Parashewanella spongiae: one gene and its partner. The main gene of each other region encodes a partner of the protein of the gene in region 2 in a complex. Links are inferred from orthologs where the notes say so. Each region holds a gene or a part of one and is shown on either strand. Other genes may lie near its edges. The genes, in order: xseB and xseA.

Region 1 (16,552 bases), 3.1 Mb from region 2 along the record:
TAGTCGTTGCACTAAACTTTCGCAGCTTATTGAAATTATTCACACCCTAAAAAACGACAAACAGGTCATGGAAACATCATGGGACATAAGGTTAATCCATAAACTGTTACACAAAGCGGCCGAGTTTTCTAGCAGCCATTCATCTAATTTCGACGGTGTTTTTAGTGACATAATACGATTTAAATCGTCCTATGAATCGAAAACATGCATACTATTATTGAAATTAATTAAGTTAAATTTAAATTTTTCAGATGGCAAGAAATTGGTACTAGGCAACGCAGCTGAAGTCAGCGTAATTCAACAATGGGGCATCAAGCCTAATGTTGCCATTTACAGCGCATTTATCACGGTATGCGCTAAAACTGGCCAGTTTGATAGTGCTTGGCAACTGGTGTGTGGTGATAACCCCGTGATGGCACCTCATCTACCACTAAAGGCAGATTCAATCACCTGCCTGAATTTGCTGACGGCCTGCGCTGAAGCGGGGCGTTATGCAGAAGCCAAAACATTGGTGTTGGGCGATGGCGATACAGATACAACCAGCTTAATGCAACAATGGGGCATCAAGGCTGATGTTGCCATTTACAATGCCTTTATCACGGTATGCGCTAAAACTGGCCAGTTTGATAGTGCTTGGCAACTGGTGCGTGGTGATAAGCCCGTGATGGCACCTCATTTGCCACTAAAGGCAGATTCAATCACCTGCATGAATTTGCTGGCTGCTTGCGCTGAAGCGGGGCGTTATGCAGAAGCCAAATCATTGGTGTTGGGCGATGGTGATACAAATACAGATACAGCCAGCTTAATGCAACAATGGGGCATCAAGCCTGATGTTGCCATTTACAATGCCTTTATCACGGTATGCGCTAAAACGAGCCAGTTTGATAGTGCTTGGCAACTGGTGTGTGGTGATAAGCCCGTGATGGCACCTTATTTGCCATTAAAAGTCAATCAAATCACCTGCCTGAATTTGCTGACGGCTTGCGCTGAGACGGGGCGTTATGCAGAAGCCAAATCATTGCTGTTGAGCGATGGCGATACAGATACAGATACAGATACAGCCAGCTTAATGCAACAATGGGGCATCAAGCCTAATGTTGCCATTTACAATGCCTTTATCACGGTATGCGCTAAAACGGGCCAGTTTGATAGTGCTTGGCAACTGGTGTGTGGTGATAAGCCCGTGATGGCACCTCATTTACCACTAAAAGCAGATTTAATTACCTGCATAAATTTGCTGGCTGCCTGCGCTGAAATGGAGCGTTATGCAGAAGCCAAATCATTGGTGTTGGGCGATTGCGATACAGATACAGCCAGCTTAATGAAACTATGGGGCATCAATCCTGATGTTGCCATTTACAATGCTTTTATCACGGTATGCGCTAAAACTGGCCAGTTTTATAGTGCTTGGCAACTGGTGTGTGGTGATAAGCTCGTGATGGCACCTCACTTATCATTAAAATCCAATCAAGTCACTTGCATAAATTTGTTGACGGCCTGCGCTGAAGCGGGGCGTTATGAAGAAGCCAAATTATTGGTGTTGGGCGGTGGGGATACAGATACAGCCAGCTTTATGCAACAATGGGACATCAAGCCTAATGTTGCCATTTACAGCGCCTTTATCACGGTATGCGCTAAAACGGGTCAGTTTGAGAGTGCTTGGCAACTGGTGTGTGGTGATAAGCCTGTGATGGCACCTCATCTACCACTAAAGGCAGATTCAATCACCTGCACGAATTTGCTGGTTGCCTGCGCTGAAGCGGGGCGTTATGCAGAAGCCAAATCATTAGTGTTGGGCGATACCGCTACAGCCAGCTTAATGCTGCAGTGGGGCATTAAGCCTAATGTTGCCATTTACAGCACCTTTATCTCGGTATGCGCTAAAACTGGCCAGTTTTATAGTGCTTGGCAACTGGTGTGTGGTGATAAGTCTGTGATGGCACCTCATCTACCACTAAAGGCAGATTCAATCACCTGCACGAATTTGCTGGTTGCCTGCGCTGAAGCGGGGCGTTATGCAGAAGCCAAATCATTAGTGTTGGGCGATACCGCTACAGCCAGCTTAATGCTGCAGTGGGGCATTAAGCCTAATGTTGCCATTTACAGCACCTTTATCTCGGTATGCGCTAAAACAGGCCAGTTTGATAGTGCTTGGCAACTGGTGTGTGGTAATAAGCCCTTGATGGCACCTCATCTATCACTAAAGGCAGATTCAATCACCTGCCTGAATTTGCTGACGGCCTGCGCTGAAACGGGGCGTTATGCAGAAGCCAAATCATTAGTGTTGGGCGATACCGCTACAGCCAGCTTAATGCTGCAGTGGGGCATTAAGCCTAATGTTGCCATTTACAGCACCTTTATCTCGGTATGCGCTAAAACAGGCCAGTTTGATAGTGCTTGGCAACTGGTGTGTGGTAATAAGCCCGTGATGGCACCTCATCTACCACTAAAGGCAGATTCAATCACCTGCCTGAATTTGCTGACGGCCTGCGCTGAAACGGAGCGTTATGCAGAAGCCAAATCATTGGTGTTGGGCGATGGCGATATAGCTACAGACAGCTTAATGCAGCAGTGGGGCATCGAGCCTAATGTTGCCATTTACAGCGGCTTTATCAAGGTATGCGCTAAAACGGGCCAATTTGATAGTGCTTGGCAACTGGTGTGTGGTGATAAGCCCGTGATGGCACCTCATTTGCCACTAAAGACAGACTCAATCACCTGCATGAATTTGCTGACGGCCTGCGCTGAGACGGGGCGTTATGCAGAAGCCAAATCATTGGTATTGGGCGATACAGATACAGCCAGCTTAATGCAGCATTGGGGCATCCAGCCTGATGTTGCCATTTACAATGCTTTTATTAAAGTATGTATTAAGGCTAAGGAATTAGACACTGGAATATGGTATTTAGAAAAAATAATGAACAAGTGCAACATGAGTACTCTTTCACAAATGCATGCTCAACTTGCGCCGCTTGAAAAAGATAATTTCGCAAGCATGATTGATAAAGGGATAACACAAGGAATATATAAAAAAAATGTTGGCTTAATGAATCAATGTATCGATTTACATATGGATAAAATCTTCGAAGAACATTCAGGCAATGATACACATATTCGAGGTGTTCCATTAGCTTTCGCAAAACTATTATTTTGTTACCACAAACAAAACAATGAACCCAACATAACATCGATCATAACTGGATACCATGGCAATAATACGTTAAAAAATGGAATGATAAGTTTTCTCAAAGATGAATTTGGACTTGAGTTTATCGAGGATAAATTCAACTCAGGAATGATAGTATTGAGCGAGTCTAGCCATTAACTTGATACTAGCGAGCACACTTTTTAGTATGATCACATCATAAAATGAACATCATAAAACAACGACAATATTATAATGTTAACTGCATTTTGTTTAACCTGAATAAGTACCTGTCGATAAGTTCTTTGATAATTATTGTGTTCAGGTTTAGTGCTATACAAGACGCAATGTAGGGCGCATAGCCGTAGCTATGTAACCGAAGTTGCAACACTGTAGAGTGCTGAAAGTGCTGAAAGTGCTGAAAGTGCTGAAACTGGGCACTAGAAAATCTTAAGAAACTTATGGTCAGGTACTTAAATCGGTTGGGAGCGTTCATATACGCAGAAAAAATTACTGATAGCAAGGCATGAACAGTAGCAAGTAGTGGTTACCGACATACAAAACTGTCGTTATTTCGTTTCTACTTGCAAAATTTATAACGCAGCTAGCGGTGATTTTGGCAAGTATATGAATGTTCAGCACTCACCTGATAGGTGAATTCGGGTTGTTTAACTTTGTATTTTATACCATTTACAGTAATTAATCTCTCACTCAGCAAGAGCTAAAGGGTTTCAGTGCAAGGCACAAGCTCGAAGTACTATATTCCCTACGGCTGCCATACAAAACTGGCGTTCAACACACTTCGTACTTTTGTCCGGATAATTCAAGTGCTTGTAACGCAGTAATGGAACCCTTTAGCCTTGCCCTTCGGGAGCTTGTATGTGTCCAAATTACTACGCAAAACTGTCTCAACGTAGCAATGTAATAACGACAGTTTTGTATGTCGGTAATAACTATGTCTTCATCAATTTCACTTGTACTTTTAACTCATACATACGTCTGAGCTGGGAATTTAATTACTGTAATTGGTCTTACTTCTCAAAATTGTCTTGACGTAGCAATGTAATAACGACAGTTTTGTATGCTGGTAACAACTATGTCTTCATCAATTTCGATTGCACTTTGAGCACATACATAGCTCTGAGTTGAGCATTTAATTACTGTAATTGGTATAACTTCAATAAATGAAAGTTAAATTGTGCATTCAACCGATTTATTTAGGTTTAAGGAAAGGTTTGGGCTTATAACTAATTAGAGGTGTTTATGCTTTTTACAAAATTTGTTAACCCTATACAGGCAACCTACTCACTAACTACTGCAGGGGTTAAATTAAATGTAATACAAACTGATGAAGTTACACAAATTCAACAAACTCTTTCAGCCTCGTCAGGGAAAAATAGTAAACTTGTAGTCCCATTAAAATTATGCCCAGAAAGTCAAACCTGCGGTGGGGTTAGAGATTTCGAAATCTCTTTATTTAATAATGGCAAAGAAATTCGACGAGCGGGTGCTAATAAACTAAATGATCCTTTCTTAAAAAAAATTTATGAACAGTTATTAAAATTCTTCAATCAATAGTAAATACAGAACTAAAATAAGTACTAACCATCATCTGAATCACCGTCATTTTGTTTATTCTTTCGCTGTTCTATTTTGGCCTTTTCAACATTTTTAAATGTTGGAGGTGGTATTGGAAATATTGAAATAAGCGGAAAAATAGCAAGCATAAGAAAAGCTGCTTTTGGCATTCCTTTTGCCCATTTGACTATTTTTAGTAAACTCCAAATGCCAATGATAAATAGCAACGAGTCTGCAAAAATATATAGTATTCCAAGCTCTGCAATTGCTGAAATTAAGTTATCTATACCCACATCAATTAATCCGTTATATGGATATAAATGGGGCTAATTCAATTCAATTCAATCGGGTATATTGAAATTGTCGCACTTGGTTCCTTGATGATAAGCTCATCTTCACCACGTTTAAAAGCAGATTGGTAAACCAGCATCACACTATCATTTGAAAGAACTCGACCTTCAAAGCTCGAAGTCTTAACGATGAATGTTGACTCATCTGGTAATCGATTCAAAACCTCAGTTTTACCAAATCGTGCACCAGTGCTTGCAACCTCAATAAAATCATCGGCAATGAGTGTATTCAACTTAGATTTGGATGCTCTAACCTTTTCAGTAAACAAAGACTTTTCAAGTTGAATGATGTTGTCTGTAATATCTAGCAAATTTAAGTCTACCTTACTTAATCTATATATAACTTCAGGAAGAAAGAGATTTGATCATTTTTTTCAGACAGTAAACTGGAAAATAAAAAATAGATGTGATTGTGTTTTTGGGTAAAACCTTTTCTGACATCGACTTTTTAATCTCATGTGCTTCAACTCTTATGTCAATGGCAAAATTATCGTCTTTCTCATTTTGTTTTGCGTATAAGATTTCTCTATCTAATTGAGAGTAATACTCTCTTCTTAGTTCGCTCGAATTATGAGGATCTTCTGCCATTAATAATATATTTATTTGATGTTGGAGTAGTCCTTCGAGATAAAAGAGATGGCTAATTTTTAAGTTGGCAAAGTCTCCCCAACGTACCTGAACTTTTATACGTGTGCGATTCAAGCCATCTCTTGCAAACTTAAGCTGCTCTGTCCTAACGTTATAGCGCAAAACTAATTGTTCAAATGCACCTCGACTCCTAGAAAACTCGCTGTAGTTTGAGTACGGACGTCTTAAGTCTAATAAAGCATACTCGTATTGATACAAAGCAACCAAAAATTCCTCAACGATTTCTAAGTTCATTTTTGTTCGCCAAGTATTAATCCCGCGGAATGCAACAATAGCTGTAACCCAAGTCCCTATTACTCCAGATAAAGCTGCAAGCTCTTTGATTGTTAAAGACATACAACCTAATATTAATAAATATAATCCTAATAACTTACTCTTATTTGATGATTATTTCTAGCCTCTACCGACTATGGAACTATTTTGGTATTTTTAATCAGGTGTATAAGATAATTACTAAAAATGTAAATGTTATTCAACATACCAGCCACAACAATAAAAACAATTAGATTAACTACTCTAAAGCAATAAACCATTAGAGTAATTGACTTATTAATACATTTATTAAACTGCAAATAGAATATTAACTCAAAGAGTCTTAACGCATACAATTAAAATAAAATATTAGAGTTAAAACTTAATTTCAACAGATACACGAGAATACAAAATCATACAACACGAAAACACAAAAACAACTGCAAAATCAACACGCCACAACCGAGAATGTCATTATCAAACCTTACTCAAAATCAATGTTTAAACATAATTTCAACTAATTACTAAAAATTCTTAATCAATTTAAGTATAACATATAGCAAAAAATAATTAGAGTTATCGCACTCTTATAACCAATTAAAAACAATCAGCTTTAAATATTAATTTAATAAATTAACCCAACAAATCATCTGATATGTATATATTTTCACACTGGTACAATATCATTAAATTTAGCTTAACATTATCATTGTTAATAACAGATATTGTTTAACAATAATTAGAAACATACGAGGGAATTATGAAGTTACATAGTTATTTAATTATCACTTCCAGCCTATTTATGGCAACTGCAGTTGCAGCTGAAACCATCGAACCAGATGATTTTTATAAAACTTCTGGTTGTTATCGATTTTATGATCAAAACACCAAAACCGTCACACTTAATGGTACAGATAATGTAAATACAAAATTTACCTGTTTAAGTGCTGATGATTTAACTGGATTGCCCGAGCCCCTTATTGACTTTCACGCACTTAACAGGGGAGTGACGGTATTACATTCAAATGAAGGTACTTCAAGTGAGCGTATGGTCTTTATGAGACAAGGGAGTGTAAACTCCCCACTACAAAGCGATGACTTAATCTTTGGACAGTTATTTAACAGTGACGGTGCAAATACTAAAGTAAACTCTAATGTCTTAATGTCAGCGAATATTTATAATGACGGACATAATTCTGCCGAGTTATTCATATCCGCAGAAAACAACGACCGAACTTCTAGTATAGCTGAACTTGTGTTTTATAATTCAGAACACCATGGCTCAGACTCAACCACCTCTGTTGATTTTAGAGATTTTATTGCAAAGCCAGAGCAACTTGCTCGTGAAGCGAATAATTTTTATATTCCGCTAATAAACACTTATAACACTAAATACGCCAATATCTTTACCCCAACAGTAGCCAACCTTAAATATCCACCTCTGCCAGTTGAAGTTGAACCAGAGCCTGAGCCAAAACCTGAAGTACAACCAATCGCACCAAAACCTGAAGAGCCAACAGCAATAAGGCCTTCTGGTCGTGTTAATTTAGCCTTAAACAAGCCTGTCACTTCATCAAATAGTTACAATAGAGCTGAGCCACCTGAGAATGCGGTTGATGGCTCCGATCATACTCGATGGCTTGCTGCTGGTGGACACCATGGAAAGTACCTGACCGTTGATCTTGAAGATAAATATTGGGTATCTAGAATCGTTTTTACCACAGGGGAGTTCCATAAATTTTACAGTCAGATGCAAGGGGCTGTTAACTATACTATCGAATATTGGGATGGTGAAAAATGGAATTTACTATTTAAGAGAAACGGATATAAGAGTCCAAGTCAATCTATTGAGTTCAAGCCAGTTATCGCCTCTAAGATCAAATTTTCTTCACCCGATTATTGGGTAAGATTACACGAAATTTCTGTATATTAACTTGAATTAATCGAATTAAAAAAGAGCAACTACTGTGTTGCTCTTTTTTTGTTTGCCCAGCGAAGCTGGCAAACCCGACAGGCAGAAAGAAGCCTGTACCACCCAGACTGAGGGGAAGATAATCCGAGTGGCAAGGGCGTTGTTGGCTAACGGCAAGGTCTGAAGGAAGCCATAGGAAGTTAGAGGTACACAGCGAAAGCGAACCTGATTCGGCATGATAGGGAGGTAAGCGTGCGAAATAGCGGTTCATCCGGTTAATGAATACTTGGCTTCATGGCTTGCTTTTATTTTTAGCTCAAAAAACTCCCAATCTCGATATCCATAAGCAATCTTAGATAATGTTTTTGTACGGTTATTGACTCCTTCGACTTTGCCGCTTGTCATTTTTTCATCGTAATAAGCCAGTATTCCTTGCTTGTGTTTGATTAGGATCTTGGCAAAGCTTTGCAGCAGAGTAATCTCTGAGTCTTGCGCTTGTTCAACCCAATCATCAAGCCACGCTTCCCCTAGCTCTTTTGTTGGTTGAGTCCACAGTTGCCTGAGCTTTTCTTTGAAATAATAGACCGTTGCTAATGGTTGATTAGCCTCAAGTGCTTGCTTTAACTTGTCTGCCCCTTTTTCACTTAAGTTTTCTGGATTTCTGAGTAAAAGCCATCGTGTGTTTTTCAGAAATTGAGCGTCATCTTTTGACTCCATTTCATTTTGTATTTTTCGCCGAAACTGACTCAACCTCTCATTGAACCTTTTGACTACGTGGAATCGGTCTATGACTAAACTGGCTTGAGGTGCATGCTTCTTTACCGATGAAATGTAGGCTGGCCCCATGTCAGTTGCAACCGCGACTATAGGTTGCTTGCAGCGATTCTTTCGTTCCCAAAACCCATCAAGGCTAGCCGCTTTCTTTCCTTTTTCGGTGTAGATAACTGCACTGGTTTTCATATCAATAACGACTGTCATAAAGCCTGATTTAGAACCACAGTAAATTTCATCAATACCAATATAGGTAACGTTTTTGTAATTTGGTTTTTGATAGCGCTTTTTTAGATGCCTTTTTGAATGGCTTTGATGCAATCCCAACCAACATTGCAAAGCTTCGCTATCGAGCTAATGGTCATTTTTTCAATTGATAATAACAGTACATATCTCTCGAAGGCTTTGATGTAACGGACTTTAGGCCGTGGAATGAACTTCAGTGGTAAATACTGGATTACTTTGCAAATCGTACATTGAATACGCTGATGTAATATTCGGATTAACGTTTTCTTGATGCCTATTGGAGGGCCTATAAACTCACGTTTTTTGGTTCCTTTCTTGATCACTTTCCGACTTTGGCAATCAGAGCATTTCATTCGGTGGTTATGGGCAATGTTAAAGATCGTTGAACCATTTTCATATTTGGAAGATAAGTAATGATAAGGGCCTTGTATTCCAAAGGAATGGTAAAGAAGTGAAGTCGACATCTACTCTAATTTTTTAGAATATTTTACCTTATCTCAGACCTAAGTATCGATTAACCGGATGAACCATAATTTTGTGAAGTATTCTTTATAAACCAAAGTGTGCGCATACAAGCTCCCGAAGGGCAAGGCTAAAGGTTTCCATTACTGCGTTGCACGTTCTTGAATTATTCCGACATAAGCACTAAGTGCGTTGAACGCCAGTTTTGTATGGCGGCCGTAGGGTATATAGTACTTCGAACATGCGCCTTGTACTGAAAACCTTTATCTCTTGCTGAGTGAGAGATTAATTACTGTAATTGGTATAACGACAGTTTTGTATGTCGGTAGTCTCGCTGCTTTGGAAAAATTAACAAAAAGTCACTGGATATCAGTCTTTGCGGATATGGTGTAAGTGTTTGAATTACGCTGCTTTTAAGCTAGCTATACTTTTTTGTAGTGTACAGTGAACACAAGTATTAAAAAAATAAATCATAAAGAATTCAAAATAAGAGTAGAATAAAACTCGTGGTTACTTTTGGAAAACGATTTTGGCAGCAGCAAATACTTCTATGGACGTTAGGCTGAGTGCTCAAGTGGCACAAGCAATTGCACCAATAGGTGTTTATGCCAACACTTACCCAACTCCAATAAATGGGTACTTATATTTTCAAACTACTGACAATGTGATTAGCCAGTTTCATCAATCAGCACTGCATTCAGTACAACAACCTCTTGTTATGGCTCCAATGGTTATGACTCCTCCTTTATATTCCTGCTCATTTTCATCAGATTTAAATGTGACATCGAGTGATAATCAAGTTTTTTCTTCCCAGATACCATTCAGGAGGCAAGAATACGACCATTCTAAAGAGATGGCAAAAGTGGACAGAGTAAGAAAATTGGGTGAACAAATACAGAAAAACGAGAAAAAATATCAACAAATTTTAAAAGAAAAAGAAACAGCAAACGCAAGCAATATCATGCAGTTGCAAATGGATGAAGAGAAGGTATTACAAAAATTAACAAAAAGTCGAAGGAATCTAGCACAATATAAAGCGCAATTGTCAACAGATACCCGTGATACTTGAAGTAACACAGGTATACATTGCTTCTTGACTGGGTTAATTTACGACAGATATTCATTGATTTGGGCTAAAATTCCCTCGCCATCAAGTTGATATTCTGCAGTGATTTCGTCTGGAGAACCATGTTTAATAAACTCATCAGGTAAGCCAATTTGAAGCACGGGCTTTAGCAACTTATTTTTTTGCAAAAACTCTATCACACCTGAACCAGCCCCCCCCATAATGGCATTGGCTTCAACAGTAACCAAAACATCGTATTCATTAGCAATCTGGGTTAGTAGATCTTCATCTAATGGTTTTACAAAGCGCATATCAACAACAGTTGCATCGAGTGCATCAGCAGCTTGAGTGGCCGACCCCAACGTGGTGCCAAAATTGATGATGGCAACTTTATTGCCTTGGCGTACCATTCGACCTTTACCTATCGGTAGTGCAGTCATTTGTTCAATTTGCTCTGCGCCTGTTGCACTCCCCCTAGGGTAACGCACGGCTGTTGGCCCATCGTTATAGCAGTAGCCAGTATAAAGCATTTGTCGGCATTCATTTTCATCAGACGGTGTCATGATTACCATGTTTGGAATGCAGCGCATAAAGCTTAAGTCAAAAGCGCCTTGATGAGTTGCGCCATCAGCACCGACAATACCACCTCTGTCAATCGCAAATAAAACCGGTAGTTTTTGTAATGCGATATCGTGGATCAGTTGGTCGTAACCACGTTGTAAAAACGTGGAATAAATAGCAACAACAGCTTTAAAGCCTTCTACAGCAAAGCCAGCACCTAAAGTGACGGCGTGTTGCTCTGCAATTGCGGCATCAAAGTATTGTTTTGGGAATCGCTGGGAAAACTCGACCATGCCAGAGCCTTCTCGCATTGCTGGAGTAATCGCTAATACCTTCTCGTCTTGCTCGGCTATGTCACAAAGCCACTTCCCAAACACTTGAGAAAATGTAGGATTGGAAGGCTTAGCCGTCGGTTTTTTAAATTGTGCAGGATCGAATTTAGGTACAGCATGCCAACCGATAGGATCTTTCTCTGCAGGGGCGTAACCACGACCCTTTTTAGTCATAATATGTAAAAACTGAGGACCTTTTAGTTGTCGCATGTTGGCCAGAGTTTCAACGAGCGCATCGACATCATGCCCATCTATAGGACCTATGTAGTTAAAGCCTAGTTCTTCAAATAAAGTGCCCGGAACAACCATTCCTTTTAAATGCTCTTCGGTACGTTTTGCCATTTCTTTAAAAATAGGCATACCATCAAGTACTTTTTTACCACCTTCACGAATGGTGGTATAAAAACGACCTGACATAATTTGTGCAAGATGGTTGTTTAATGCGCCAACGTTTTCTGAAATTGACATCTCATTGTCATTTAACACTACTAGCATGTCATTGTTGAGATCGCCTGCGTGATTAAGTGCTTCGAAAACCATGCCTCCAGTTAAAGCACCATCACCGATTACTGAAACAATTTTGCGACCAGCTTGTTCTTTTTCGGCGGCAATCGCCATGCCTAAGGCGGCACTCACTGATGTACCTGAGTGTCCAACGCTAAAGGTGTCGTATTCACTTTCTTCACGCCAAGGAAAGGGGTGCAGTCCGTCTTTTTGGCGAATGGTATGCATGCGATCACGGCGAGCGGTTAAGATTTTGTGTGGATAAGCTTGATGCCCCACATCCCAAATCAGCCGATCAAAAGGGGTGTTGTAAACATAATGCAAGGCTACCGTTAATTCGACGGTACCAAGTCCCGATGCAAAGTGGCCACTTGATTTACTTACCGATGTAAGTAAAAACTCCCTGAGTTCTTTGGCGAGCTGTGGTAACTGGCTTTTAGTCAGTTGTCTGAGTTCTTCTGGGGTATTAGCTTTGGCTAGTACCGGAAATTTGGAAATGTCCATGCTCATAATGAGATACTTTGACTGTTGTTATACTCGACGCGCCACAATGTAACGTGCGAAATCTGCAATTAACTGGCTATTGTATGGCAATTTAGTCAGCGCTGATAGTGATTCATTAATTAGCTGATCGGCGGTTTGTTTTGCACCATGCAGCCCTAATAATTGTGGAAAGGTACTTTTATTAGCTTTGGTATCAGAGCCTTGCGGTTTGCCTAACTCTTCGGTTGTCGATGTGATATCTAAAATATCATCTTGAACTTGAAAGGCTAGCCCTACATTTTTCGCAAAAGATCGCAATGATTCCGTTTCTTCATCGCTGGCGTTTGCAGCAATAAGTGCTAATTCAACGGAGCAAGAGATTAATGCTCCTGTCTTTAATGAATGCAATAACGTTAAGGTGTCAATGTCAATGGATTGATCGGTTGAGGCCAAATCAATAGCTTGACCACCACACATTCCAGAATAACCAGCGGCTTTAGATAACACTTTAATCATTCGAACTTGTTGATCTGCGGTTAGGTTATTTTGAGCATCCGCAAGCATTTCAAAAGCCAGTGATTGAAGCGAGTCGCCGGCTAATATTGCCGTGGCTTCGTCAAACTTCACATGCACAGTGGGTTGGCCTCGTCTTAATGCGTCGTCATCCATAGCAGGTAGGTCATCATGGATCAAAGAGTAGGCATGAATACATTCTATTGCAGAGGCGCAGGCATCAAGTTGTTGTGGTTGCACGCCGAGCAATTCACCAACACTGTAAACTAAAAAAGGACGAATACGCTTCCCACCAAGCAAAGCGCCGTGTTTCATTGCAGCTTTTAGATTTGGAGCATCATCAGGTAACTGGTCAAGTCGATTTTTAAGATAATTATTCACACGATTTTGATAATGAACAATTGCATTAGTCAAGGCTGTTTCAGGCACGCTTATTCGCCCTCGTTTTCGAATGGAACAAGCTTGTCGTCAGGCTTTTCATTGAGCAAAATGGATACTCTTTGCTGAGCTTGATCTAATTTGCTTTGACTGTGTCTGACTAGAGTGATTCCATGTTCGAATTGCTTAAGCGCATCATCTAATGAAATATCGCCTTTTTCTAGTTCAGAAACAATGGCTTCTAATGTGCTTAGTGATTCTTCGAAACTCAAATCTGCATTATTTTTAGTCACAATAACATCCTTTGGTTAAAGTGTGACACAAGGTATATCAGGGGGCGTCTGTGGTCAAATTTAGCGGTATGATTCTTGCGCAGTAACAAATTTGTCATTATTTTTTCGAGTGAAAACTTCAAATTGAATTAAACTTGCGCTGAATTTGTCCGATAATAAGAGACAGCTCTTAGAATAACAAAATCTGTTAAAAATCGGCTGGGAATAAAAAAGTGGTTAAATTGTAGATTGGTTGGTTGGATTGTGAACAATTTTAGCTTTTTTGAAGAGGTGTGTAGATTTAATTTACAGTACAATGATCTCGGTTTTTAAAGGTTATACCACAAATTTTTAATTCATCACGAAAAATATTGGGCGAGGGACTGTTGTGGATTTAGCAACATTAATAGGGTTAATTGGCGCGTTTGGTTTCGTGATCGGAGCAATGGTGACCAGTGGTGGCATTGGTATCTTTATTGAAACGTCATCAATTTTAATCGTGGTGGCAGGTTCATGTTTTGTAGTCATGATGAAATTTAACCTAGGACAATTTTTGGGTGCCGTTAAAATCGCCATCAAGGCATTCATGTTCAAACTCGATAAACCTGAAGATCTTATTGAACAATCTGTGAATATGGCTGACGCTGCTCGAAAAGGAGGTTTTTTAGCGTTAGAAGAAGCGGAAATAACCAATAACTTTATGCAAAAAGCCGTCGATATGTTGGTTGATGGTCACGACGGAGACGTGGTTAGAGCTGCGCTCGAAAAAGACATAATATTAACGGAAGAACGCCATAAGTCTGGCATTAGCATTTTTAAGGCTATGGGTGATGTAGCGCCTGCAATGGGTATGATTGGTACCCTTGTTGGCTTAGTCGCTATGTTGTCAAATATGGATGATCCTAAATCGATTGGTCCTTCGATGGCGGTTGCACTTCTTACAACACTTTATGGTGCCATTATTGCTAATATGGTTGCTTTACCTATAGCAGACAAGCTTGAACTGCGAATGGGCGAAGAAATGCAAAACCGAAATTTGATAATGGATGCGATACTTTCTATTCAAGATGGTCAAAATCCTCGAGTTATCGAGAGCTTTTTGAAAAGTTACTTGTCAGAGAAAAAACGCTCCGCTGGCACTGTGGACGGAGAATAACTGGATGGCTAAGGAAGGGTGTGATTGTCCACCACCAGGCGCTCCAATGTGGTTGGCAACATTTGCTGATCTCATGTCGTTATTAATGTGTTTTTTCGTATTATTATTAGCGTTTTCAGAAATGGACGCACAAAAATTTCAACAACTTGCTGGTTCAATGAAATATGCTTTCGGCGTTCAAAATAAAGTTGAAGTGAAAGATATCCCTAAAGGCACTTCTGTTATCGCATTAGAATTTCGTCCTGGCAAACCTGAACCCACACCGATAGAAGTTATCAATCAACAAACCAATGAAATGACAGAGCAGATGCTTAAGTTTCAAGAAGGTGAGGATGATAGTGCAGGCGGCCAGCAAGAGCAAAAAGGCGAGCTACGCGGAGGTGACGCTAGCGCTACGGCTCAAGAAAAGTCAGAAGCTAAGGAAACCGCTGAAGCCCTTGCAAAACAAGAGCAAACCAATGAGCAGTTGAAAAAAATCGCTGAAAAACTGGATCAACACATTCAAGATGGTGCCGTTGAGCTTGAGTCTCTTGGTCAGCAAATTATTATTCGGATCCGAGAAAAAGGTTCTTTCGCTTCTGGTTCGGGCTTCTTACAACCTCGTTTTCGTCCTATTTTGCGGGAAATTGGTAATTTGTTGAAAGATGTTCCTGGGATTATCACTGTGTCTGGACATACAGATCATGTACAAATTAACAATGAGCTCTATCGTTCTAACTGGGAGCTTTCGAGCAAACGTGCGCTTTCTGTCGCCCATGAATTGATTAAAGTCAAAGGGTTCGATGAGTCGAGAATGAAAGTGGTGGGAATGGCTTCGACAGCTTTACTTGTTCCGCCGAACTCACCGGGTAATAGGTCGCGAAATCGCCGCGTTGAAATTGCCATTGAGCAAGGAAAGGCAAAAGAGTCTGACGAGATTCGAGTTGGCGACTTGTAATACCAATTAGGTTAATTAAATGCTCAACTCAGAGCTATGTGTGTGCTCAAAGTACAATCGAAATTGATGAAGACATAGTTGTTACCGACAAACAAAACTGTCGTTATTACATTGCTACGTCAAGACAATTTTGAGAAGTATTCTTTATAAACCAAAGTGAGCACATACAAGCTCCCGAAGGGCAAGGCTATAGGATTCCATTACTGCGTTACAAGCACTTGAATTATCTCGACAAAAGCACTAAGTGCGTTGAGCGCCAGTTTTTTATGGCGGCCGTAGGGAATATAGTACTTCGAGCTTGTGCCTTGCACTGAAACCCTTTGGCTCTTGCTGAGTGAGAGATTAATTACTGTAATTGGTATTATTACTGACATACAAAACTGTCGTTACTACGTTTGTCTTTAAACTTTAATTTTCGAGCCTTGATTTTGTCAGTTTTTAGCGATAACAAATGGAAATGACTAATTGAGGCTTTATTTTTGTGCAACGGAAGAAATTGATGAGTTGCTGGAGGAATGTTGGGGTTGTAAAACAACCGCTCTAAAATCGTCACAAGTTAATTCTGTACGGTCTACTGGATTGCAAACTATCGCACTAGATTTTAATAAATTTCTAATTGCAGTTTTAGAAACTAAGTGCCACACATAAGGATTTTGCCCGCTTCTTATTTCGATGATTTCTTGCTCTTTTTCTTTTTTAAAGTTAGTGCGCATAATGCAGCACTCTGCATCTTCGGGAACTTGTGAGTAATTTATTACTGGCAAGGCGTTAACCATGTCTTTAATATCAGGAATCGTTTTCGGGACTCTTATTCGTCTCTCTAATTCAATCTCTTGATCATGTAGATTTAGTTGTTCGAAAACATCTGAAGAAAGTTGGCGTTTTATTTCTTGAACTATTTGTAATGCCATTGAAGGTGCTGTGTTGCTTAATATAGAGATAAACGTTATAAATTCACCTAAAGACTGAGTTTGCCTTTGGCTCGT
Region 2 (16,734 bases):
GCCGACATACCTAGCGAATTAAGAGAGAGATTAAGTTCATCCGTGCAGTACCAAAACATACCGCTCGTTTCATGGCATCACGATAGTGCAACAACGAGTGACACGGCGCAAGAGCATGAGCCTATGGAAACGAGTGTCAGCCAAGATGGTGAAGAGGAGGCAATTTTGTCTTTAATGGATGGCGATGACTTTTTGAATACTCCCTCGGTAAGCAAGGATAATCAGCCTGTGCAATTAAGTGAGTTTGATGAGGAATGGGCCAGAAGTTTATTTGTAGATTTACCGCCTGAAGCAAACCCCAACCCAATTTTAGATAAGCCTCAACTGGGTGCAGAAGACGTTGAGGTGCTGTTAGCCCGCATTGAGGAGTTCACCCTCTCAGAGTTAACAATTATGCTGAGCAAAATAAGCAGTGATGTCGATAGTAGGTTAGTCAAACAACTAGATAATGCATATGATATCCAGCAAAAAACCATTTCACTTAAAAATGTCGCGAACCATGAGGACGAGCTCTCCGTAATGGATTGTTTGTGATTACACGTTATCTCAACATTCATAACATCAAGGTGATCGTTTTCTGGATAAATTTACCTGATTACCCATTTTGTACTGAAAACCTTTATCTCTTGCTGAGTGAGAGATTAATTACTGTAATTGGTATAATTCCGAGTTTTCCAGCATAAAAATAAAGGCAATTCTGTATGAATTTTTTCAGCGTTGTAATTGCTTAAGGAAAGTTGCGGAAGAAAGTATGCCTGACATTGTGCACACGGAATAGTTATGTGGTCAAGGGTCAATAAGAAATCACTTTTTATCTATGTTTTACTTAAAATTAACTAATATGAACATTTTCACAACGAAAAAATGAGTAAGTATTCATTAATTTTGTTTTTTTAATGGATGAGCTCAATGTCTGGTATACCGATGAGTTCTCGTCGCTCCAGCTCAGGCTGGAAACGAAGTAACGACAGCTTTGCATGTCGGTAGTCTAGTGTCTTTGCTTTTTTCTATGAAAGTCACTGGATACCAGCCTTCGCTGGCATGACAAAGATTGGTACTTTATAAATCGCTAGAACCCTAGGGTCTGTTGATCTTTCAGGATTAAATTTTGTGCTATTTGAGCATTTATCTGTTCAAGGCGTGAGCAGTGATGCTTAGCCATCTAAGTGAGCTGGTTACAACACAGAATAGTGAATGCTCAAAAGCATCTAAGACGGCGTAAATTGGTCATTTCTGCTGCGTTATCGTTTTCTTATTTGGAAACGAAGTAACGACAGTTTTGTATGTCGATAATAACCAAACCTCACAAACTCTGCCTTGCATAAAATAACCAATTTATCTTTGCAAAAACAATCACGAAAGATCAACAGACCCTAGTCACTTAAATTATTTTTGACATAAGTTTTTACTTAAAAATCATTCCATTATGCTCGCATTAATAGTTATAGGCGAGTGGGGGACGCCATCTTCACTCGCTTACAGTTTTTATTTTTTCGCAAAGAACACACTTATTTTATCTTTTGTGGACACCAGCTCAATACCTTTCCATTTGAGTATGAGAGTAGCTACAACCTCATGCTTACATCTACTTGCCAGTTTTAGCGGTGACATTACAAATTCCTTACTAAACAATCGAATAGAATCTATCGGATGTATGGATAAATAATCCAGTAGTACCTTCACCACCTTCTCTTTACCAAGACAGCAAGCCGCATGCAATGGCGTATCTTTATATTTTGAATGCTTTCTGGTTAGCCCTATATCGGCATTAGGGTGCTGCCCCTTATAATCCAACAGTATTTTCACCACGCCATCATGACCGGCGATACAAGCATCATACAGTGGCGTCCCCTTAGTTATTGGATGCTCCTTGGTTAGTCCGATATCGGCCTTAGGGTGCAGCCCCTTATAATCCATAAATACCTTCACCACGCCATCATGACCGGTGACACAAGCCTCATACAGTGGCGTATTAGGGATGTTGGAGTGGACTTTTGCTAGCCCGATATAGGCATTAGGGTACTGCCCCTTATAATCCAGCAGTACCTTCACCACCTTTTCTTTACCAAGGTTGCAGGCAGCATGTAGTGGCGTACTTTTATATGTTAAATGCTCTCTGCTCAGCCCGATATCAGCCTCTGGGTTCAGCACCTTATAATTCAGCAGTGCCTTTACCACAGCATTATGACCATTAATACAAGTCTCATACAATGGCGTACTCTTAGATATTGGATGCTCCTTGGTTAGCCCTATATCGACCTTAGGGTTCAGCCCTTTATAATCCAGCAATGCCTTCACCACAGCATCATGACCATTGATACAAGTATCATGCAATGGCGTACTCTTAGATTTTGGATGCCCCTTGGTTAGCCCGATATCGACCTTTGGGTGCAGCCCTTTATAATCCAGCAACACCTTCACCACACCATCATGACCGGCGATACAAGCCTCATGCAGTAGCGTATTTTTATATATTGAATGCTCCCTGGTTAGCACGATTTCAGCCTTCTGCCCCTTATAATTCAGCAGTAACTTCACCACACCATCGTAACCGGCAATGCAAGCCGAATGCAGTGGCGTATTCTTAGTTTCTGAATGCTCCCTAGTCAGCCCGATGTCAGCTTCAGGGTTCTGCCCCTTATAATTCAGCAGTGCCTTCACCACTTTCTCCTTACCAAGACGGCAAGCCGCATGCAGTGGCGTATACCCGTTTTCGTTAGCGTTATTAACCTCAATACCCTGAGTCTTCAATAATGCTTCCACCACATCCGCTCGCCCAAAGTACGCTGCGATATGCAACAGTTGATTATCATTTTTAAGGATTGGTAAAGAGTAATGTATTACCTCATTGAAATTAACCTGATGACTCAATAAATGAATTAATTTTGGCCAGTCTCTTGAATTTACCCAAGCTCGCCAATCAAGTGAATTTAAATGCACCTCATCTGCTCCAGAGTTACGAAGCGCCTGTATTGTAGAAAAACTGACGCCGCCTGAGATGCACTGCTGCAATAAGTCTTGTTTACGGTTTAACGGTAAGGTTTGCCAACACTCTCTGTTATTCAGGTATTTTTCTACTACATCATCGTATTTTGCATTAAATTCAGTTAATCGCTCAACAATTTGCTTACTCCAAACAGTGACAAACTCCGACTGAACTTTTAACTGTTCAAGGTGCCTACATAACGTATCACTGTAGAGCCTCTGCCATGTATGTGACAATAAACACATCATCAACGGACGTTTATCAAGCACGGGAAGACAGTAAACAACCAGTGCTGCCAACGCACAAAAATCACCACAATAAAGTTTTTCACACCAGTGGCTGACATTGTCAGTGTAATCCGTTAGCTCAGGCTTTTCCGGTGTAAATGCACTTTTTAAAAAATGTGTTAGCTGCTGGTTTGTGTGAATACGCTTTGAAATCTCATTACTGATACTCTCTCTTGTCTGGCTTCCATCATAAAAATGGTTAGGAGCCAGTTTTAATAACGCAGTCCAAGCATTTCCCTTTAATCGTTCAACTATGCCATCCATTTCCATTAGCAGATTATCATTCTCATACTGAAGGTATTGCTCTTTCAGAGATAATACCTGCTGAGATAATTCCATATAATCGTCAATACTGCTCAATAAACGGCGGTGATAATCTTCTGGAGCAGTGAGAAGTAAATCATAAATATCTGACGCACACAGGTCGTGCAGCGGTAACTTAAAATGAGTGTCTTTCTGAGAGTCAATCCCCGTAAGCACCCAAGGCACCGCCGCCGCTAAATGTACACGATTGGCAGACTTAACCTTTGAAGTTAACTTCAGTAATGCGTCACTCATTTGATCCCGACACAATAAATTAAAAATCGTTGTCGATGGCCTATCACACAAATCCAAACGAATTCGAAGACCGTCTATGCACCGCCATTCACCTTCGCTTTCAACCGCCATAGGAAAGGCACCGAGATGAAGCAGTTGCTGTGACTCAGGCCAGAGTCTCATTTCGTCAAGCCTGTTTGAAAATTCAACAAGAAAAAGTAAGGCATCATCCGGTAATTGTTGAGCGAAATTGACCTGACCAATAATATGCGTCTTTAATTTTTCGAGTCGCGCAAAATAATCCTCCCTGCCTTTGGTGTCCCGAGCTAGAATGGCCTTCCCTTGTTGCTCAGCCCGCATTATCACGCCTGTTAATTTTTCATCAAAATTTGCTCCTGGTAACTTCGCTACATTATCCGTTAACTCCAGTTCAGCGTGGTTTTTCGTTACTTCTTCATCACGAATAAATTTGAGGAATGCATCATATTGCCCAAGCAGGCTGACCCTAAACAACTGACCGTCAATATCAACGGTGTTTGATTCAAGGTTTGCCTGCTGAGGCTGAAAGTCTAACTGTGCAGCGATTGAAGTATTTGAGCTGACAGCGCCTAGGGGATTGCACATTCACGTTCCAATTCTTTGTCTTCGATGGTTGATAAATTGTAAGGGATCTAGCGATTTAGAAAGTACCAATCTTTATCATGCCAGCGAAGACTGGTATCCAGTGACTTTTATCCTAAATAAATCGGTTGAACGCACAATTTAGCTTTAATCTATTGAAGTTAAATACAAAACTAAACAACCCTAATTCACCCATCAAGTAAGTGCTGAACATTCATATACTTGCCAAAACCACCGCTAGCTGCGTTATAAATTTTGCAAGTAGAACCACTACTTGCTGCTATTCATGCCTTGCTATCAGTAATTTTTTCTGCGTATATGAACGCTCCCAACTGATTTATTTAGGTTTATAGAAAAAAGCAAAGGCACTAGACTACCGACATACAAAAATGTCGTTATTACATTGCTACGTTACAAGCACTTGAATTATCCCGACAAAAGCACTAAGTGCGTTGAACGCCAGTTTTGTATGGCGGCCGTTAGGGGATATAGTACTCCGAGCTTGCGCATTGCACTGAAACCCTTTAGCTCTTGATGAGTGAGATATTAATTACTGTAATTGGTATAATGTACTGAAATTAGCATTAATAGAGTCGGCTTTATTTTAAGCAATTAACGCTGAACGCTTAAGTCCACATAATTAGCTGTACTGTAGAGTTTTACTTACGTAGAACTCAGGTTATTCATCTTTAGAATGGATAGATCGTACTCTAAATGGAATTGACCATAAAAAGTCAGTACCTAAGGGATCTAGCATTTAAAAATCTACCGCAATTGGAGTGATTGTAAGATCCCACTTTGGTAATTCACTATTTCTGACTATTTTACTTTCCAGCTCTTCTTTTTCTTTGTTATTGAGCTTGACTCCTTTTGAGTAAATTTTATCAATTAAATTGACTACTGGGCTCATCGCTTTCCATGTCATTGTTTTTGTCCATTCTATTACCGTTTTGGCTGTACTCAGTAATGTGCCATTCCAATGCCTCTCTAACGATGACCAGACTCGTTCTATCGGGTTGTACTTACTGTGGTATGGCGGGTAGTAGACGTTTCGAATCTTGAGTTTCGATTGTTCACTAAACGCTACTAATCTAAACAGGTATTGAGTACGACAGCCACTATTTTCAGGACCATTATCTGAAAAAATAATGAGTTCTTCCACTTCTAGATTTTCACTTTTAACTGAATCCCACCACCATTCAAGTGCGTCACAAATGAAGTCACTTGTTTTATTTGAGTTGCCATAAAAAACATGAAGTTGATCATTGTCGAGGTTAAGAATTCCGAACGGGATCATTTTCTTTTTTATTTCCATATCATGATCCAACGCTTGAACAGCATCAGCACTACGAGATTTACCGTAACGGGAATACTCACCAACATTAACTGTCGCTTTACAGTCGATACTAATACGGATGACTTTTTTATTACCGGTTGTTTCTTTATTGATTTTGTTTACGTTTTCAAAGATAGCGTCTGTTTGAGGAATTTTTTTTGGGGTTTAGTTTTTTGGACTCGTCGAAGTCTGTATCCCAGTCGATTTAATATGTCGTTAATGGTTCTTTCTTTAGGTAATTCTTCAGGTAGCCAGCCTTTTTCTTCAATTAACTTTTTTCTGACGCCTTTCGCTGTAATTCGGGTATACACAAACGTATTTTTAAACTTCGGGTCGGCTTGCGATTCAGGATCTACTAACGCTCTAATATCTATTTCTAATTGAGGCTGACTCACTTCACTTCGAGGTTTTCCGTCATAGTTTCCGAAACACTCGAAGCCCGTTTCTTGTTCATGAAGCCCAAGCGCAACAGCCTTTCGACACCAGCCAAATTCTGTTTCAGTTAAGCGTGGACTCCCACAGCAGAAGGTTTTGGATACTTCGGCCATAAAAACTCTTTTCTCCATCCCATGAAGTTTACTGGATGCAAGTTTAATTATCCTTTTGGACTCACTAGAAAGGTAAATTGAAGTAGACATTTGGCTGCAACCGTAAATTACTCTGTTTGGATTATACGTCGGTATAACCTAAGTCGCAGCATCCCTAAGTAGAGAAGTTTGCCATTTTCATCGAGAAAATCTTTCGGGTTGGGTAAGCCTTTAATATGTTGAGGCCGAATATGTGAGGCTTGGAAAGGCATTCCTCGGCCTAAAAACCTCGTGTTATTTCCGATGCTTGCGCTTGCATGACAACTCATACAAGATGAAATACCTTCATCTTTTGGTTCAATTAAGGTGTTTCCTAGGCGAGTTGGTCGTCCAGTATTATCTAAAAATGCCGTTTGGACGCCTTTTAGACGATAGTTCTCCCATTTAGTGCCTATCGTTTCGTCACGAATGCCATTTTTACCAAAAGTTGCTGTAATTCCCGTGGTAGTGGGATCTTTTAAAGGTCGACCATCTTTTTCTTCTTGGGGGATTAAACTTTTGTGTTCAAAATCGCAATAGAACCAATTGGAAATATCTTTAGTGATAATGTGCAGTGCCGCAAGTCCCCATAGTTCAGAGATATGTGATCCATTCTCATCAGTAGTGTTAATTATTCTCCAATGATATTGATTTTTTTGTTCTTCGGTAATTTTAACCCAAGCGGCTTTGATTTCCTTGGCATCGTCTTTAAAAACAATGGCATTATTTTCTTCACCGCTTTGAATGGCTTTAAGTTTTTCTTGTAAACTTTCAACGCTATATAAGTGATCATCACGAACTTGATTGTAGAGTGACTGATTCATCCTAACCTCGAAGTCATTTAACGTTGAGACCTCTGGAGCAACGTAATGTGGGCTAAAATTACTCAACGGTGTGTTAGGGAGCGCGGATGATAATGATGGCTCAAGGAATTTTGGTTGTTTATGATCTCTAGGTAATTGCTCCCATGGTAGTGGCTTGGTGCCTTTTTCAAGAAAAACTTCACTGGTATTCGCTTGCCGAGGCAAAATGAAGATACTGCCTGTTTCATTTGCCCAACTTTCCCACACCGTTGGAATGTCATCTTGATAGTCACTAATTCCATGTTGAGCTGGATCAGGAACGCCTGCAACTCCAGTTTGTGATTGTCGGTTTAAATAGAAAAATAGTTTCCATGCATATTCGTGTGGATTATTGATGGCTAAGTCAGCATCGAGAGGATTTCCACCCGGTTCTTGTTTTTGGGTAAGCGCATTAGATGCGGGGCTTGCTGCGAATAAGCAACATGGAAAAATAGTGAATATGATAATCACTACCCAATTGTTAATCTTCATAAGGTACCACTCTTTGTCATTACAAAATTGAGTGCGTTCCATGCTGCTAGTTATACAATTAATTGCAATAATCTCTCACTCAATAAGAGCTAAGGGAGCTAGCGATTTAGAAAGTAGCAATCTTTGTCATACCAGCGAAGGCTGGTATCCAGTGGCTTTCTATAGAAAAAGCAAAGGCACTAGACTACCGACATGCAAAACTGGCGTTCAACACACTTCGTACTTTTGTCGGGATAATTCAAGTGCTTGTAACGCAGTAATGGAACCCTTTAGCCTTACCCTTCGGGAGCTTGTATGTGTCCAAATTACTACGCAAAACTGTCTCAACGTAGCAATGTAATAACGACAGCTTTGTATGTTGGTAACAACTATGTCTTCATCAATTTCGATTGCACTTTGAGCACATAATAGCTCTGAGTTGAGCATTTAATTACTGTAATTGGTATTAATTAGAATTCCGGTCAATAGCATTTGATAGCTTGATTTTTTAAAATGCTACTGGACTAATAGTACTAGGGTCTGTTTATCTTTCAGGATTAAATTTTGTGCTATTTGAGCGTTTATCTGTTCAAGGCGTAAGCAGTGAAGCTTAGTCATCTAAGTAAACGGGTTACAACACAGAACAGTGAACGCTCAAAAGCATCGAAAAAAGAGAGAGCGTAAATTGGTCGCTCTTTCTAAATCAAAGGTGCTGCGTTATCGCTTGCATATTTGGAATACCAAATAAGCAAGCTCTGTCTTGTATAAAACGACCAATTTATCGCTGCAAAAATAATCACGAAAGATAAACAGCCCCTAGTATGCTTTTGATATTTTCAAAGTCAAAGAAGAATATTGCCTGACTTAAGCTGGTGAAGCATATGAATACTGGTATGATATTCACTAATTAAAAAAACTATCTGATTACTTACAAAGCTCAGTGAACTCTGTCGTCACTTCAGCGAAGGATGGAGTCTAATACTTTTCTCGTTTTTTCGAAAAACACTAGATACCAGCCTACGCGGGTATGACGATATAGTAACTAAACTTCTTAATGAGTTATTTAACCCACAGTAACTTTGCCAGAGCTTAATGGGTAATCAGAAAAACAAAGGGAATCGTCTTTTGGCACAGTTATATTTTTATTATTCGGCGATGAATGCCGGAAAATCGACCTCTTTATTACAGTCTTCATACAATTACCGTGAAAGAGGCATGCGTACATTAGTATTAACTGCAGGAATTGATGACAGATACGGTGTTGGTAAAGTATCTTCAAGAATTGGTTTAGAAACAGAAGCCAGTATTTTTAATGCAGACTCTAATTTAATCGATCTCATTCAAAAAGAAATTGAAGCTACTCCTATCCATTGTGTGTTGGTAGACGAAAGCCAGTTTTTGACAAAAGAGCAAGTAAAACAATTAACTCATGTCGTCGATAATCTGAACGTTCCAGTGCTATGTTATGGGTTGCGTACTGATTTTCAAGGCGAATTATTCATAGGTAGTCGTTATTTACTGGCTTGGGCCGACAAGCTTGTTGAATTAAAGACGATCTGTCATTGTGGTCGTAAAGCAAACATGGTGGTTAGGCTTGATGGCAACGGCAATGTAATGAGTGAGGGAGAGCAAGTCGCTATTGGAGGTAATGAGAGTTACGAGTCGGTTTGCCGTACGCATTTCAGAGAGTTTATTTGGGATAAATAGGCCGTTTTTTATTTGGATGAACGAACTCTACTACTTGCTCGCTACGATCTTGAGTAGAGTTTGCTTGATGCCATAACAATTTAGCTCAGGTTTATTGGGCTTTCTCCAATTCTCGCATTCTTTTAAAAAGCTCACTTATGTCACGTTTATATTGACCTGCTGTACTATATAGCGCAGATAAATCCTGCGCTTGTTCTTTAAATGCTTCTTTCATGAGACTGTAAGCGCTTTTTTGGAATGTGTGAAGGCAAGCCGATTGTGTAGGCTGCGGCAGATTAAAGTCACCACCATAAATGGCAAGATGAGTAAATAGAGCTTTTCTTTTATTCATGGCTTCTATTAAGTTTGATTTGGCATTGATGATTTGTTGTTGCTGCTCATTAAGCTCAAATAATGCCACTTTAATGGTGCCAAAAACATAATCAGCATAGTCAGATTTATCATCCTCAGTGGCTTTTTCAAAGTAGGATAAAGCTTGATGGTAACTTTCGATGGTTTTAGTCACTACGTTCGAGATCTGCACAATGTCTTGTTGCTGCTGGAAACGCTCAAAGAGGAGTGTGAAGCTTTCTTCTTCGGGAATTGCTCTACCTTTCAACCATGTTATCCCTGCTGCTTTGCTTGGAAACCTTTCCTTAGAGTAACTCTGTGCTTGAGAAAGGTGATTTATCATATCTTTCTTGATCGTATGACAAGCCTTGGCTAATGCACACATCTTCTTTAAAGCAACTTTATGTTTTAGAAACCGAGTCGTGGAGCACTCTGTTAATATTGATGCTTTATTAATGTATGAATCTGCACATTGAAGTGCTTGTTGTTCTAGCTTTTCTCCACCAGCAGTATCGAGTAGGCGATATTTTTCTAATGCGTTGTTCACATGGGATTTCCACACTTCTAACGGTGCAGTTACTGCTATATTCGTTGTTTCATTTTCATATTGTGATGTTTCAAATGATTCGTTTTCACTTTCTGATGTGCCAAAACTAATTGATGATCCGGCTTCTGATGTTAGGTCTGGACTGCTTTGAGTCGCCGATGCTAAAGAGTGTCCTTGAGTTTTATTCTTCTTTTTATGTTTTAATTTATTATGATGCTCGCGTGCAATTTCTTCAATTTTTTGTGATTGCTTGTCTGCTTCTGATTCAGCCCATGTATCAAGTGTAATCAAATCATTTAATGTTTCATCGGCAACTTTTTGTGCTTTTTTCTTTAATTCAACGAGCTCAAGTTTATCGTTTTCTTCTGAGATAATAGCAGGATGAGTATCCTCAATAAGTGATATAAGCTCACATTGAATTTTCGCTCTATGTGCCAAGTTTAGGTTTGTGATTTTGTTGAAAGTTAGCGTTGTGTCCACGAGAGTAACAAAGGCCATTATTTGATGTGATAGTGCTTCAGTGGCTATAGATTTTTTGCTTGGGTGCCATTTACCCCAGTGTTGGCTGAAATGATAGGTAATACCAGCACATAAATCATACTGTTCATGGGCTATCGATGTCTCCAAGAGAATTGTGGCGACCTGCAATATCTTTTGTTTGTGTGTCGCTGTAATAACGAGCCTTTTATCTAATAACAATATTAATAATGTATGACAGAGAGAACGCCAAGCATTGATGGAAAATGTCGGTGTATTTTGGAAGGTTGCAAGGTGATTAATTGCATCTGAAAGCAGTTGTGTTAACTCTATTAACTTTTCGCCGTCATTGATGTTTATATACTGCGTAAATCTTAATAATAGGGCAGAAATCAAACTTGCAATCTTGATTGAGTCCGCCTTCTCTAATCCATGGCGACTTAAAAAGTGCTGAAGCATAGCAACGCTTATGGGATAGCATTGTGCTGCGAGTACTTGATAGCGGTCTTCAGATTGGAAGTGACGTTTTGTGCCATCAAGATGAGTTTCAGTTTTTCCTGCGTATTGGCACTCTACGATACCAAGATATGGCAAAGAAGGAAAAGTGTGAGTGATTACACCCGATTTATTTTCTAATGCAGTTAATGCAATGAAATCAGCTGCAATTGATGGAGAAAATAAGCTGGAGAGTTCATCCATTTGTGATTCTTTTTTTGACTTTTCTTCAACCAAAGTTTGGGTAATAAACTTAAGTGACGCTATAGCGTCGTCAGTTCCAGATAAAGTAAACATTTGCTCTTGTCTTGCCTTCTTTTTTTCCTCCTTTTTATGTTTCTTTCGTGCTCCCGAGCTTCGTCTTGACGATTTCTCCTCCATGCTTTTAAGTCGGCTAACTCTAGATTTGGAAGTCGAAGGCGAAGGGCTTCTCGATGAGTTTTTTTGAGCAAATAAATGTTGAATACTGGCATAGTTCATTTCAACTCGAGTGATAGATTCTCGAGCAAGGATATTTAGTTTTATTAAAACTTGTTCAGTGATTTTTATTTCTTTGGAGACGCTATGTTTCTTTTTTTGCTTTGATTGCAGAGGTTGTGATGATGAAATTATCTGTATTTCATGGTGTTGAGTAGGAGGTGACTGAACGAGTGGGAATGGCATAAGCATTGGATATGTAGGCTGTAAATAGAGCAGATCCGGTTGAGAAAATATCATAGGGACTGACGACATAGGAATTAATGCTGGAGTTATCGGATCGATTTTAGGGGCAGAGCCTAAGTGAAGTTTTTGGTATTTTGCTACTACCGCATCAAAGAGTTGTTTGTTTTTATCTGAAATATCATTAATTACAGCAACTCTAGTGGCGATAATATCAAGGGTTGAAGCATTGACTCGTTCGCGCCCTAGCTGCTCGGAAATTTCAAGCAGCTCTAGATCGACATGCTTCAACGTACGAAAGGGCAGTGGCTTTGCCGATTTTGTTGCTTGGAATGTGCACTTTTTCACATGCTCCGCTGATAAATACTCTGTGGGATAGGTAAGATAAAATTTAAAAAATGGTTCTTGTTGGTAAGTAAGCACCACTGAGGTCTGTTTTTCACTACCTTGAGCTGAATAGCATGTTAGCGATTGATTTTCCTTGTGATATTGACCTATAAGCTTAGCAAGGGTCGTAGCTACTTGTTGTAGTTGTTCTTTGTCTTTTGTGACGATAGTGAGGTTTGGCTGTGATACATCAGTGATCTTGATGCAAAAGTTAGCATTTTCCTTTTCTTGATCAGGGATCAAGCCATCAATATAAGAACCAGTAACTAATGGAAATATATCACTTTGTGTTGATGTAATTATAATGAACTGTATTGCTTGGTTCACTAACTGCACTTTTAGTTCTGAAAGCTTTTTGCTCAACTCTGTATGTTGAACATCACTTGGAGTGCTGACTATTGTTTTATGTTGATCGTGAAATTTTAAAATCGTAATGGATAAACTCGATTGAACAGATGGCGTAACTTGATTTGTTGTTTTAGACAAAGTGACTAAATAGCTTTGCTCAGACTCTTTGGTATCGATAGAAAGATGTTCGCAATGAGAGGAGTCCACAGTGTGAGTATTATGGAAGTACTCTACACATTCATAGCTCAATTTTGTTGTATCAGAACTAACGCTTAAGCTGTATTCTGGCTTCCAACCTTGAGGTGTCACTATTGAAATTATCGCAGGTGAATACCTTGCCTGATGAGATTTAAACAACTCAAAGATAAATAGCTTTGGATCAACTAAGGCTTGCACAGTTATCGTCCATTTTCGTAAAGTTTAGCCACAAAAAGGCCAAACTTTCTGAACTCTATAGCTATATTAATTCAAAGAGAGTAGATATTAGATTAATTAAAGTTAACACTATGTTTTTTATGGACTAAAAAGATGTTTTTCAAAATTAGATGTCATAAGGAGTGGTATCTGAGAATGCTAATACCAATTACAGTAATTAATCTCTCACTCAGCAAGAGATAAAGGTTTTCAGTACAAGGCCATGTTTGAACCTAGAAACATCAGTTGACTGCGTTCTCAAGCGTAGAAAAAATGGCTGATATTAAGGCGTAGCTTGCAGCAAGTAATTATTCTACTTGCAAAAGTTATAACGCAGATAGCAGCCATTTTAGCAAGCTTGTGAGCGTAGAGCATTTCACTCATTAGGTGAAAAACATGATAATAAAATCATCCAATTGCTCAAACAGTTACTCATATACTCAGCGTTCAACTGATGTTTTTACCGTAAAAATAGCCGCTAACACCTATTCCCAAGCCTGTTAGTGAAAGCATAAAAGCTAAAAATCACTTCGCCTTTAGCTTAGGTTGGAAATAATCTTCAAATCTCAGCGAATACAATTTTCATGGTGTAGGGTGATAGAAAAATAGTAGTCAAAGTAAACGCATATGACATCTATGCCTATCATGAACGTTTAGGTTGAAGTACTATATTCCCTACGGCCGCCATACAAAGCTGGCGTTCAACGCACTTCGTGCTTTTGTCGGGATAATTCAAGAACGTGTAACGCAGTAATGGAAGCCTTTAGCCTTGCCCTTCTGGAGCTTGTATGCGCACACTTTGGTTTATAAAGAATACTTCACAAAATTTTCTCAACGTAGCAATGTAATAACGACAGTTTTGTATGTCGGTAATAACTATGTTTTCACCAATTTCGTTTGTACTTTGTGCGCATACATAGCTCTGAGTTGAGCGTTTAGTTACTGATAATAATCTTCATGAAGGATTTGCTCAACTGACGAGATTACAGTGCCAGTGTGTAACCGAGTCATTAGTTCATCACCTTGTTTTAATGAAGCTGCTTCAGTGATAACACATCCATTGTTGTCGCTTGTTATGCTATAACCTCTACTGAGCGTAGCTAAGGGGCTGATAGCATTCAATTGATGACCTGCTTGTTGCAATTTAAGCTGGCTTTGTTTTAATTTTGCTTTGATTGAGTCACTCAATTTGCAATCTAAGTAATTGAGCTTTTCTGACAATAACTTGACACGATGATGGGGAGATTGCTCGTTCAGTCGATTCTTTAGCTGTTGCTGCTTTAAAATATCATGATGAAATTTTTGATTAATGGCTGAATTCAATTTCAGCTGGATTTCATCAAATCGCTGTTGCCATTGCTGTAATTTATTTTGTGGTTCATGACGCTGCAAACGATGGCTAAACTCACTGAGTATTCCAGCTTGTTGTAATGTGTGAAGTTTGTATGATTGGATCAGACGGCTTTTTAAACTGCTTAGTTGCTGGACTTTATTGCTGACATCCTTAGATAATAATTCCGCACCAGCCGAAGGTGTTGGAGCTCTAATATCCGCGACGTAATCACTGATGGTCGTATCAACTTCATGTCCGACAGCACTGACAATAGGTAATCCAGAGTTGTAAATAGTGTGAGCCAAACCTTCATCATTAAAGCACCATAAGTCTTCCATTGAGCCACCACCGCGAGTCAGCAAAATGACATCAACTTCATTTCGCTGGTTGGCAACATCAATTGCGTCGCATAATTGAGTGGCTGCGCTGTCACCCTGAACCTGTGCAGGATAAATGATAACTTCGATAGATGGATCTCGTCGTTGTAGGACGTGGAGTATATCTCTTACAGCGGCTCCCGTTGCTGAAGTGACAACACCAATTCGTTGAATGACCTTTGGTATAGCTCGCTTGCTGTCTGCAGCGAATAGACCATCAGCGGCCAATTTCATTTTTAATGCTTCGAACTGTTGAGCTAACAAACCATCACCAGCGGGTTGCATACTTTCAATCAAGAGTTGATAGTCACCTCGAGGCTCGTAGACGCTAATATTGCCTTTAACTAATACTTGTTGGCCATTGCTTGGTTGAAAGTTAACACTGCGATTTTTCCCTTTGAACATTGCACAGCGGATTTGAGAGAAATGATCTTTTAGAGTGAGATACCAATGCCCTGAATTAGGTGCTGAAAAGTTCGAAACCTCAGCACTGAGCCATACTCGGCCAATTTCCCCCTCTAAAATTCGCCTAACTTCACCGTTTAAGCGTGAAACGGTGTAAATGGTTTTTGTCATGACTTGATACTTTTTGTAGTTGTTAGTTTCAAAGCAAGAATACCTTTATTTTTTCTATAATTCAGTATTCAAGTTATTTATTACGTTAAAAAATATTAACTATATGGACTAGAGGGAAATGTATAAAATTTAAATGTTTTTAAGCGAATAAAGAAACAGAATATGTCTATAGCGAGTCCCCAAGCGTTCCCCTATACTATTTTTTCCATGGAATCATCAGCCATTGATGAAACTTGTGAACTCTGTGATTTTGCTGTTCAGCATTCAAGGGATCAAAAAGTAATTAATGAATTTCATACTTTAAAATCAGAGATAAATTCGCTTAGAAAAAAAGAAATACCATCGGACTTAGCCGATTGGAGAGTGTTGAAAACTTATTTGTCTACACGGGTTGCGCCTGAACATCCTCTAAAAGGTAAACACCGTGATTTATCTAGCCTCGTAAAATGTAGCTTTGAGAATGCTCAGTTTGAAAAGTTGAAAATGTGTCTTGATAAATTTGTTGTTAATTTTTGTTATTTTGCGGGAATAACCCCTGAAATAGCTTTATCTATCCGTACATTTTTTTTGGAATTAAATTGTCATAACGTTCTTGAGGTCGGGTCGGGCATGGGGTGGTGGGCCAAGGCGATTAATAAAGAATTTGGATTAAACTTTGAAAAAGTGAAAGTGACTGCAACTGATAGTGGTCATCATTTTAGCCTTACCTTGCAAGAAGATGGGTTTCAGAAATATCTTGATGAGGAGATTTCTTATGCAAAGGATCTAACATCGGACACTTCTAACAGCAGTATCAATTTTCATAAGCCAGATGAAAAATTACTTGAACAATGTGTATTCAAAACAGAAGCTATGGACGCCAAAAGTGCAATTATAAAGTATCGAGAGTCTCATGATATATTATTGGCAGTTAACCCTGTTGCAAATGTTTGGCCTGCTTTTACTGAGTGGCCTGAAGATAAGCCTATTTTAATAATTTCAATGGAGCATATAGCTGACTTGAATCTATCATTTTCTTCAGGATGTTATACTTATGATGTTGTAAATGGCGTACAGTTACCTAGTGTAGAAATAACTTCTCATTTATCCTATTCCTCTTTGAAAGTCGATTTAATTCGAAATTTTAGGTTTAAGGGATTGTAAAACACTGTTTCCTGTTATCAGAATGCTTTTACCTCTCTAGAGGCTGTTTATCTTTCAGGATTAAATTTTGTGCTATTTGAGCGTTTATCTGTTCAATCTAGAAACATCAGTTGACTGCGTTCTCAAGCGTAGAGAAAATGGCTGATAGTAAGGCGTAGCTTGCAGCAAGTACTTATTCTACTTGCAAAAGTTACAACGCAGATAGCACTCATTTTAGCAAGCTTGTGAGCGTAGAGCGCTTCACTCATTGGGTGAATGCCATGATGATAAAATCATCATATTGCTCAAACAGTT

The links.
Region 1: the proteins of xseA (region 2) and xseB are in contact, whole or in part, in a cryo-EM structure (PDB 8TXR), measured with the Escherichia coli proteins. The link is inferred for Parashewanella spongiae from one-to-one orthologs.

Annotation. Positions count from the first base shown.
Region 1 is NZ_CP037952.1:1,053,524-1,070,075, forward strand. What follows is about bases 11,875-14,615. They hold xseB (exodeoxyribonuclease VII small subunit), read right to left. Parts: upstream 13,495-14,615; coding sequence 13,255-13,494; downstream 11,875-13,254. Other genes in these bases: dxs (1-deoxy-D-xylulose-5-phosphate synthase), read right to left, coding at 11,875-12,337; ispA ((2E,6E)-farnesyl diphosphate synthase), read right to left, coding at 12,359-13,252; pomA (flagellar motor protein PomA), read left to right, coding at 13,862-14,615. Also shown: E2I05_RS03830 (pentatricopeptide repeat-containing protein), read left to right, coding at 1-3,325; E2I05_RS03835 (hypothetical protein), read left to right, coding at 4,409-4,723; E2I05_RS03840 (hypothetical protein), read right to left, coding at 4,747-5,016; E2I05_RS03845 (nuclear transport factor 2 family protein), read right to left, coding at 5,055-5,384; E2I05_RS03850 (hypothetical protein), read right to left, coding at 5,419-6,057; E2I05_RS03855 (discoidin domain-containing protein), read left to right, coding at 6,734-7,906; E2I05_RS03865 (ISL3 family transposase), read right to left, coding at 8,153-8,995; E2I05_RS21900 (hypothetical protein), read right to left, coding at 8,947-9,366; E2I05_RS03870 (hypothetical protein), read left to right, coding at 9,894-10,433; more of dxs, read right to left, coding at 10,472-11,874; more of pomA, read left to right, coding at 14,616-14,629; E2I05_RS03895 (flagellar motor protein MotB), read left to right, coding at 14,634-15,566; E2I05_RS03900 (hypothetical protein), read right to left, coding at 16,040-16,552. UniProt on the Escherichia coli protein: Bidirectionally degrades single-stranded DNA into large acid-insoluble oligonucleotides, which are then degraded further into small acid-soluble oligonucleotides.
Region 2 is NZ_CP037952.1:4,116,141-4,132,874, reverse strand. The notes cover bases 13,125-16,047. They hold xseA (exodeoxyribonuclease VII large subunit), read right to left. Parts: upstream 15,298-16,047; coding sequence 13,951-15,297; downstream 13,125-13,950. Other genes in these bases: E2I05_RS16350 (hypothetical protein), read left to right, coding at 15,460-16,047. Outside these bases: E2I05_RS16390 (hypothetical protein), read left to right, coding at 1-534; E2I05_RS16385 (ankyrin repeat domain-containing protein), read right to left, coding at 1,486-4,434; E2I05_RS16370 (hypothetical protein), read right to left, coding at 6,423-7,667; E2I05_RS16365 (thymidine kinase), read left to right, coding at 8,772-9,353; E2I05_RS16360 (hypothetical protein), read right to left, coding at 9,445-12,993; more of E2I05_RS16350, read left to right, coding at 16,048-16,440. UniProt on the Escherichia coli protein: Bidirectionally degrades single-stranded DNA into large acid-insoluble oligonucleotides, which are then degraded further into small acid-soluble oligonucleotides.